2 regions of the Laceyella tengchongensis genome follow, and region 2 is predicted to be linked to the other one. Evidence: a T-box and tRNA genes for the amino acid it is inferred to sense, from the RefSeq annotation. Region 2 holds a T-box; the other holds one or more tRNA genes.
The links. The T-box of region 2 lies ahead of pheS (phenylalanine--tRNA ligase subunit alpha). A T-box ahead of a tRNA ligase gene usually reads a tRNA of that ligase, here a tRNA-Phe.
Positions count from the first base shown of each region.

Region 1: it has a tRNA-Phe gene. The T-box ahead of pheS (phenylalanine--tRNA ligase subunit alpha) is inferred to sense a tRNA for this amino acid. The anticodon was not compared.

Region 1 covers NZ_FXTU01000002.1:666,525-670,930, reverse strand. Annotated here, with positions in the region: gene QQZ12_RS07000 (hypothetical protein) at 67-540, shown strand; gene QQZ12_RS06995 (hypothetical protein) at 549-725, shown strand; gene QQZ12_RS06990 (hypothetical protein) at 907-1,575, shown strand; gene QQZ12_RS06985 (DUF4190 domain-containing protein) at 1,768-2,049, shown strand; tRNA gene QQZ12_RS06980 (tRNA-Ser) at 2,277-2,370, shown strand; tRNA gene QQZ12_RS06975 (tRNA-Phe) at 2,413-2,488, shown strand; tRNA gene QQZ12_RS06970 (tRNA-Thr) at 2,490-2,565, shown strand; tRNA gene QQZ12_RS06965 (tRNA-Trp) at 2,569-2,642, shown strand; tRNA gene QQZ12_RS06960 (tRNA-Cys) at 2,651-2,724, shown strand; tRNA gene QQZ12_RS06955 (tRNA-Leu) at 2,735-2,821, shown strand; tRNA gene QQZ12_RS06950 (tRNA-Arg) at 2,831-2,907, shown strand; gene QQZ12_RS06945 (hypothetical protein) at 2,958-3,599, opposite strand; gene mnmA (tRNA 2-thiouridine(34) synthase MnmA) at 3,843-4,406, opposite strand, start outside.
Region 2 covers NZ_FXTU01000001.1:551,444-555,849, forward strand. Annotated here, with positions in the region: gene QQZ12_RS02690 (disulfide oxidoreductase) at 1-187, shown strand, start outside; gene QQZ12_RS02695 (hypothetical protein) at 279-461, shown strand; gene sspI (small acid-soluble spore protein SspI) at 531-740, opposite strand; gene QQZ12_RS02705 (potassium channel family protein) at 843-1,505, shown strand; gene QQZ12_RS02710 (TrmH family RNA methyltransferase) at 1,502-2,314, shown strand; T-box leader at 2,376-2,613, shown strand; gene pheS (phenylalanine--tRNA ligase subunit alpha) at 2,661-3,662, shown strand; gene pheT (phenylalanine--tRNA ligase subunit beta) at 3,678-4,406, shown strand, end outside.

The sequences.
Region 1 (4,406 bases), on a different contig from region 2:
GCTCAATAGTCGCTTGCTTTTTTGGGAGACACGTTTTCTGAGTATGGAGAGCAGCCAGAGTATATCATGGAAATTTTGTTCGACTTGTTCATCTGCCGAAACAATAAAGAGATGGGAGAAGAGAAGTTGGCTCGATTAATGACCGAGATCGAAGATGTCAAGTGGCAAGGGGATATTCTACGTAAATTGGTTCACTTATATCCGGAAGAACCGCATTTTCCGGCACATTTGGCACGGTATTATCTATATATGGGCAAGAATCTCGATGAAGCGAACAATGCGGCAGATAAGGCGATTGAAACATCGGAGCGGCAAGGTAAAGTGGACTCCCTGCTTTATCACATCAAAGGATTGTGCATACGAGAGCAGTTAAAAGATAAGCTAAATGCACTAAAAGCGAAGTACACAAAGCAGCCCAAGCTTCTTTCCGGGGAAGAGTTGGAGGAAGTAAAAGTGTTGCGAACCATGCGGGGAGTTGGTTTAAACGGTCCCGTGATCACAACAACTTGTTGCATGAGTCCATCTCCTATGTTGAGATGATCATACACATGATTGAAGATGTGGTTAAAATCTCAGGACTCACACATGCAGAATTTTTTAAGCGCCCAAGTAACCAGTGGGTTTTGGCTTGTCTGGATTTGGTGGAGGGCCTTTTGGAAAGCGTGAAACAAACACATATTGAAGAGGAAAGCAACACCTATATCACGCATTGTGAAAATGATTGAAAGAAACTGTACATGGATTTGAACATCGTGATACAAAACTTGAACAACTTATTGTAGTCGATCTCTAACAAACCGATGATCCGTCTGCAAATCGTTCGCTTTGCAGACAGAAATTTAAGGATTTCAGCAAAATCGGCACAAAAAATCTCAATTATATCATGAATTGCTGAAAGACAATCTCATGGAAGAGCCGGACAATGAGAAAAACATTTATTTATGGTTCCAAGTGGCACGCCATCATCCCAATGTGACTCTCGATGATGCGATTGAATATTTGTCCGCTTGGAGTAGCAGAACCAATCAGGTGCAGGCCCTTTATTATCATTATGTCCTCATGGTATTGAAAGGGATGGAAGGATATGAGTTTGAGAAAAGCAGGGCAAAGAGATTAATTGAAGCTTGTGCCAAAGAAGCGGAGAAGTCCCCCTACAAGACTTTTTGTTTTGAGTGGTTTGGAGTAGGAGAGGGATTGCAGTCATTGGTTCATCATCGGATGGTTGATGAAGCTGGTGGAAACCCGTTGCGGACAGTAAGAGGGATCGTGACGGAGTATAAGCATCCCGGCAATGGAAAAATCGAGGTCAATGGATTTGAGGTGTTTTTCAAGCCAGGGCAAGCAAAAGGAATTACAAAGGATTCTCTCAACAAAGAGGTTGAGTTGCAATTTGGATTTAGTTACGACGGGCTTCGGGCCAAGAGTAAAAGTGTCAGGGCACTCGACTACCTTGAAGAAAACGTGCCAGCAGATGATAAGAAAACGGCTCACAAAAAGACGCAACAAGCGCAAGAAGAGACCGCTTTTGAACTTGCTTACAAAAAAGCGAGTTCCAGCCAAAAAGAAAGGACATAAAGGAAAAAGCTGCCAGCAGGTGGCTTTTTTTATCAAAATGACCTCATCCCGCCACATGGAATGAAGGGGGGCTTGGGGAAAATTTATAAAAAGGGGGTTTGCGATGGAAGGAAAATGAAAAGAATGAAGAGAGAGGGAATATCTGCTTCCTGATGAATAAACTAACATTAAGATGCGGGTTGGAGGGATTTGATGGAACCAACGCAAATTCAAACCAATTTGGAAAGAATGCCACAGCGGAACAAAGAAGCGCAGATTGCATTGGTGTTGGGAATTGTCGGCTTTTTTTCAGCCTTTGTGTTTGCGCTGGCCGGGATTGTGTGCGGAGTGGTCGGATTGGTGCTGGGGCTGAGGGGTAGAAGATCAGAAAAAGGGAACTTGGCGAGCGTGGGGATGATGTTAAGCGGATTGGCGATTGGGTTCAGTTTTATTCATGCGCTGTTAAAAGCGGTGTTGATGACCGCACTCCCATAACGCAGATAGCAATCGGTTGCGGAAAAGGAAAGTCAAATCATATCTTCGGTAGATGGCGGAGCATGGGGTTGACCAGTGAGAGAAAATCCAAGCGTGCGGGGTGGCAACCAAATAAATTCAGAATAGAATTAAATTAAAATTCCCGTTGACAACATGAATGAACCAGTGTAATATATATTTTGTCAGCGAGATGAGCTGACGAAAACGAAAATTTAACTTCACAACACGGAGAGATGTCCGAGCTGGCCGAAGGAGCACGATTGGAAATCGTGTAGGCGGGCAAAACTCGCCTCGAGGGTTCGAATCCCTCTCTCTCCGCCATTTTTGACAAAAACGATTGTCTATGTTATAATAAAAGAATGTGGCTCGGTAGCTCAGTCGGTAGAGCAGAGGACTGAAAATCCTCGTGTCGGCGGTTCGATTCCGTCCCGAGCCACCACGCTGGTGTAGCTCAATTGGTAGAGCAACTGACTTGTAATCAGTAGGTTGGGGGTTCAAGTCCTCTCACCAGCACCATACAGGGGCGTAGTTTAGTGGTAGAACAGAGGTCTCCAAAACCTCCAGTGTGGGTTCGATTCCTACCGCCCCTGCCAATTATCATGGCGGCATAGCCAAGTGGTAAGGCAGAGGTCTGCAAAACCTTTACCCCCGGTTCGAGTCCGGGTGCCGCCTCCATATGAAGTTTGCGGACGTGGCGGAATTGGCAGACGCGCAAGATTCAGGTTCTTGTGGCCGCAAGGCTGTGGGGGTTCAAGTCCCTTCGTCCGCACCAATCGCATATGTGCCCTTAGCTCAGCTGGATAGAGCGTCTGACTACGGATCAGAAGGTCGGGAGTTCGAATCTTCCAGGGCACGCCATATAAAAAGTAGCCGGCTTTGAAAAAAGTCAGCTACTTTTTTTATTGGCTTCAATTGGTTAAATCTCGCAATATTTCTGCCAACTTTTTTTTAGTAGATTTTGTCGCTTCGCAGGCCAGCTCGCATGTGGGCGTATTTTGCTGTGGTTTTTCCTTCTGTACAACGGTTGAAGGTTTATTATGTATGTCTGAACTTGGTGAAGGGTTTTTTTCATATGAAGGCGTCGCGCTGGCCACTACATTTGAGGAGGCGTGAAAAATGTTAAGCGGATCCCGGTTGTCGTCATTCCCGATGTGTGAGGGTTTGTTCGGAGATTGGTTAGGGTGAGTCGCATCTGGGGTTGGGTTGGCATCTCCGTCAACCATGCCGGGAAGATGTTTTGCCGGGTCGTTGGGTTGATGGCCGTTGTCCGACGAATTCGCTTTTGTAGCGGTGGATGCGGACTGGCTTGACCTGTGCAGTTTTTGTTCCGTCTCTGGGGTAGGCCGTTTCGTTTGCTTGGCGGTGACTTCGTTGTTGTCAGTTGAAATAGAGCCAGTTGAGTTGGTGAAAATGGCGTAGGAAAAGACGGAACATGCAATGCCAGCACCAATCAGAGCGATGGTTTTTCGTTTGATTTGCGTGCTGTATTCTTCGGGAGACAGGTCGTCTGTGTCAAACTCAGGGGCGGGTAAATACGCTTTGTCCTTCAATGCTACAATCCCCCTTTATACTATGAAACTCGACTTAATGCTACTCTATTTTCCAATATTTGAATAGTAGACTAAAGTCCCGTTTTCGGTTGTGCCATAAAACGGAAACATTTTGGTAGCCAAAAGAAACAGGGGGATAGAAGTTTGCTGAACGATGTCGAGAGAGGCATCGTAAAAATAAGGTGCGGCTTTCTTGATTCAGCCCTGTGGCCGTTCAAGAAAACCGCCCAATTCTATTTTATATTAAAAGGTGCTGTCAATAATGCCCCCACCTAAACAAATTTCCTCATCATAGAAAACCACGGATTGCCCCGGGGTGACCGCCCGTTGCCGTTCGGCGAATTCTACGCGGAAAGTGCCGTCCGGTTGCGGAAGTACGCGCACCGGTTGGTCTTTTTGACGGTAGCGGAATTTAGCGGTGCATGTAAAAGGCTCGTTTGGAGTGTCGCCTTGGCCCAACCAATTGATATCGGTGGCGATGAGCCCACCGGAGTACAGTGCTTCATGGTCATGGCCTTGCGCCACATAGAGAATGTTCTTTTCAATGTCCTTTTTCACGACAAACCAGGGTTCCCCTGTTCCGCTTCCACCGATCCCCAATCCTTGACGTTGGCCCAACGTATAATACATCAAGCCGTCGTGCCGCCCTTTCACTTCCCCATCTAGGGTATGGATCTCTCCAGGTTGTGCAGGCAGATAGTGGCTGAGGAATTCGCGGAAATTTCGCTCGCCGATGAAACAGATGCCGGTGCTGTCTTTCTTTTTGGCTGTGGCCAAACCGACTTTTTGCGCGATCTCGCGCACCTC
Region 2 (4,406 bases):
GGAGCAGAAAGTGCCGGGTTTTGCTACGATCCTTCCTTGCCGCGTCGGTGTGCCTTGCGCGCAAGCCTATATTGATTGGTTTGGGTTTATCACGATTCCATTTTTGGCGTTGGTTGCATTCATCTTGATCGTTGTCTTTCTCTCATTTGCCCGCAGTGGCGCAGTTGAAGACGAAGCTTCAGAATAAACGGGCATATTTCCCTTGGCATTTGCCGGAGCCTGTTGTGACGGTGGGTACATAGACTAGTACTGAAGTCACAACGAAGGGAGATCGATCTGTGAAAAATGGAACTTTGAAGACAAGCGGCATAGGTTTTGGCGGCTTTGGCGGGATAGGGTCGGCCATCGCCATCGCGATCATCGTCATCCTGATCATCGCCTTCTTCTGCTTCTGGGGCTTTTTCGGAGGCGGCTGGGGTTTCGGTGGGGGCTTTGGTGGTTTCCCCGGATTCTGCCTGTAACTGCATAACGAAAAAAGCAAGCCTGTTCGTTAAGAACGAACGACGGGCTTGCCTGTTTTTTTTTAATCCTTATTTAGGAAGCGCTTCGTGCAGTGTTTCGATGAGTTGATTGCGCTCGGCGTCGGAGCTGTTTTTCCAGATGACTTCGAACAGCACACCCAGTCCGGGCAACAATTTTTCTTCGCCTTGTTGAATAGAGTCCACCACTAATTCTTGCAGTTGTTGCGGATTCATGGTATGAATGTTGTGTATTACTGCACCGCGAATGTCAAAATTCATCCTGATAACCCCCTTTTACATAAGTCTTTACGGAAAAAATAACTTTATCCCTAAACGATTTGGGTTAAGCTAATTTGCAGAGGCTTTGCGGAGGCGACAAAAGTGAGTAAAACGTTTGCGATTATTGGCTTGGGCCGATTTGGAGGAAGCGTGGCCAAAACACTTCATTCCATGGGGTACGAAGTGTTGGCCATTGATAAAGACCACCAACGCGTTCAGGATATGTCCCAAGTGCTACTGCACACCGTGGAAGCAGACACGACCGATGAAAACGCGTTGAAAGCGCTGGGAATACGCAATTTTGACGTAGTGGTGGTCGCTATTGGCAATGACATCCAGGCCAGCATCTTGACTACGTTGGTGCTCAAAGAAATCGGATGCCCGAAAGTCGTGGTGAAAGCGATCAACGAGATGCATGGCAAGGTATTGAATAAATTGGGAGCCGACCGCGTGGTGTTCCCGGAACGCGACATGGGGGTGCGCGTAGTTCACAGCTTGATTTCACCCAATATCCTAGAGTATATCGAGCTATCCGATGACTATAGCATCATTGAGGTGATCGCCGGTGAATTTTTCAACGGGAAAACACTGCAGGAATTAAATATTCGTGCGAAATTCGGTTGCAATGTGATGGCCATTAAGAACGGGTCGCAGTTTAACATTAACCCTGCGGCGACCGATATGATACATAAAGGTGACACGTTGGTTGTGATCGGCCATAATGACGATTTGAAAAAATTACAGGAAAAGACAGATGACCAATGACAATAAAAAAACGCATTTCCATTACATCTCCTCATAATGAGCAAGTAAAACGCTGGAAAAAGTTGAACACCAGAAAAGGGCGGGCGCAAGAGAGGGCGCTGTTGATTGAAGGCGAACACCTGTTATTGGAAGCGGCGCGGGCATCTGCACAGTTTGAAGCGGTGCTGGTCAATAGGGATAAAGAAGAGGTCTACCAACGCATCAAAGGGGAATTGCCGCCCGATGCGCCCGTGTACGAACTAGCTCCTGCCGTATTTGCCGCGCTGGTGGACACTGAAACGCCGCAAGGGTTGGCAGCTGTCATCACTGCGCCAGTTTGGCCGCGTGACGTTTGGCTAGACAAAGATGGTGATTTGACCGTGCTACTTCTGGACGCTGTCCAAGACCCTGGCAACTTGGGGACGATCATCCGTACAGCTCAAGCGGCAGGAGTGGATAGCATCCTGCTGGGGAAAGGGACGGTTGATCCATTCAATGCCAAAGTAGTCCGTTCGGCAATGGGTGCGTTGTTTCGCATGCCGCTTATCCAGATTGATTTGGCGGAAGCGATCCCAATGTTGCAGTCCCGGGGAGTGACAGTTGTGAATGCCTCTCCACATGCTGGCACGCACCATTTTGATTATGCTTTTCCGGCGCGGGTGGCACTGTTGCTGGGCAATGAAGGCCGAGGCGTCGATGAGAAATACCTGCCGCTGGTGGATGCGGATGTCACCATCCCTATGCCGGGTGGAACCGAGTCATTAAATGTATCCATCACCGGCGCGATTTTGCTGTATGAACGAATCCGGCAACATTTTCAGGCAAGGTAACTGTTGCAGGTTGACTTTGCCATAGCTTATAATATTAAATAATTTAATCTGACAATGGATTTGAAAAGCGATGACAGAGAAGAGTAAGCAGTGCATCCTTTCAGGGAGGGAACACCATGACTGGAAGTGTTCCTAAGGAACTGGCTGCTGAAGTTCGCTCTGGAGCTGTCCCCTGAACTGACGTGAACGTGAACGCGAGTAGGGGGAACCGGTTTGACCGTTATCTCTGTAAGTGGAAAAGAAGGAGAAGACTGCCTTCTTTTCAAAAAGGGTGGTACCGCGAATCTCTCGTCCCTTTGGACGCGGGATTTTTTTATTTTCCATCAAAAAGAGGGGAGTATCAATGATGCGCGAACGTTTAACAAGTTTGCAAGATGAAGCGGCCATTGCGATCGCTAATGCGGAGAGCTTGGACGCACTGAGGGAACTAAAAGTAAAGTATCTGGGAAAAAAAGGTGAATTAACAAGTGTATTGCGCGGCATGGGGAGCTTGCCCCCGGAAGAGCGGCCGGTGATCGGCGGATTGGCCAATGAGATTCGGGCACAACTCGACCTGTTGATCGCGGAGAAAGAATCAGCCTTTGAAGAGGCGGCGCTCAATGAGCAGCTGGCCACAGAGACGATTGATGTCACGTTGCCGGGAACCCCTGTTAAGTTGGGTTCGATTCATCCATTGAATCTGGTGATTGAACAGCTGGAAGACGTCTTCATCGGCATGGGATTTGAAATCGCCGAAGGGCCGGAAGTGGAGACGGATCAATACAACTTTGAAGCGTTGAACCTGCCCAAAGAACATCCGGCGCGCGACATGCAAGATTCGTTTTACATAACGCCGGAGACGTTGCTTCGCACACACACTTCGTCGGTGCAAGTGCGCACCCTGGAGAAAAAAGAAGGGCATGTGCCAGTAAGGATCATCTGCCCTGGTAAGGTGTACCGCCGCGATGATGACGATGCGACACATTCACATCAATTCACCCAAGTCGAGGGCCTGGTGGTTGACCGCGGCGTGTCGATGAGTGAGTTAAACGGTGTCTTGTTGGCCTTAATTGAAAAGATGTTTGGCGAAGGAACCGAAATGCGGTTGCGCCCCAGTTATTTCCCATTCACTGAGCCGAGTGTGGAAGTGGACATCTATCATCCGGAAAAAGGCTGGGTAGAGATCTTGGGAGCGGGCATGGTTCATCCGCGCGTGTTGGAGAAAGCCGGCTACAATCCGGAACGTTATTCTGGTTTCGCCTTCGGAATCGGGGTGGAGCGGATCGCCATGCTGAAATACGACGTTGATGACATTCGCCATTTTTACAATAATGATTTGCGTTTCTTGCGCCAATTTCGTTCTGAGTGAGAGGAGTGACATCAAATGCTAGTATCGTATGAATGGTTGTCTCAATATGTGGATTTAGAAGGGATTTCTCCGGAAGATATCGCTGAAGAGCTGAATCGGACGGGGATTGAAGTGGAAGTGATCTATACTCGCGATCCCGGCGTATCTGGTGTCATCATCGGGGAAGTGATGTCAGTGGAACGCCATCCCGAAGCGGATCGGCTCAATGTTTGTTTGGTTAACGTAGGGAAAGGGCAAGTGTTGCAGATTGTGTGCGGCGCGAAAAACGTGGCCGCCGGACAACGGGTGCCCGTCGCCTTGGTCGGGGCCAAATTGCCGGGCGGATTGCACATCAAAAAAGCCAAACTGCGCGGGGTGGAGTCAAATGGTATGATTTGTTCCGCTCAAGAATTGGGCTTCCCGGAAAAAGTGCTGATGAAAGAACAGACTGAAGGCATTTTGGTGTTGGAGCCCGACGCGCCGATTGGCATTGATATCAAAGAATTCCTGGGCATGAATGACCAGGTAATCGAATTGCAATTAACGCCGAATCGTTCCGATTGCTTGGGAATGATCGGAGTTGCTTATGAAGTGGCGGCTATTTTTGACCGTGAGTTGCGTTTGCCCATGACGCAAGATATGCCGTTACAATACGAGGCACCCATCAACGTGTACATTGAATCGGAAGAAGATTGTCCTTTTTATGCGGCGCAAGTGGTGCATGACATTAAAGTCGGGCCGTCCCCACAATGGATGCAAAACCGC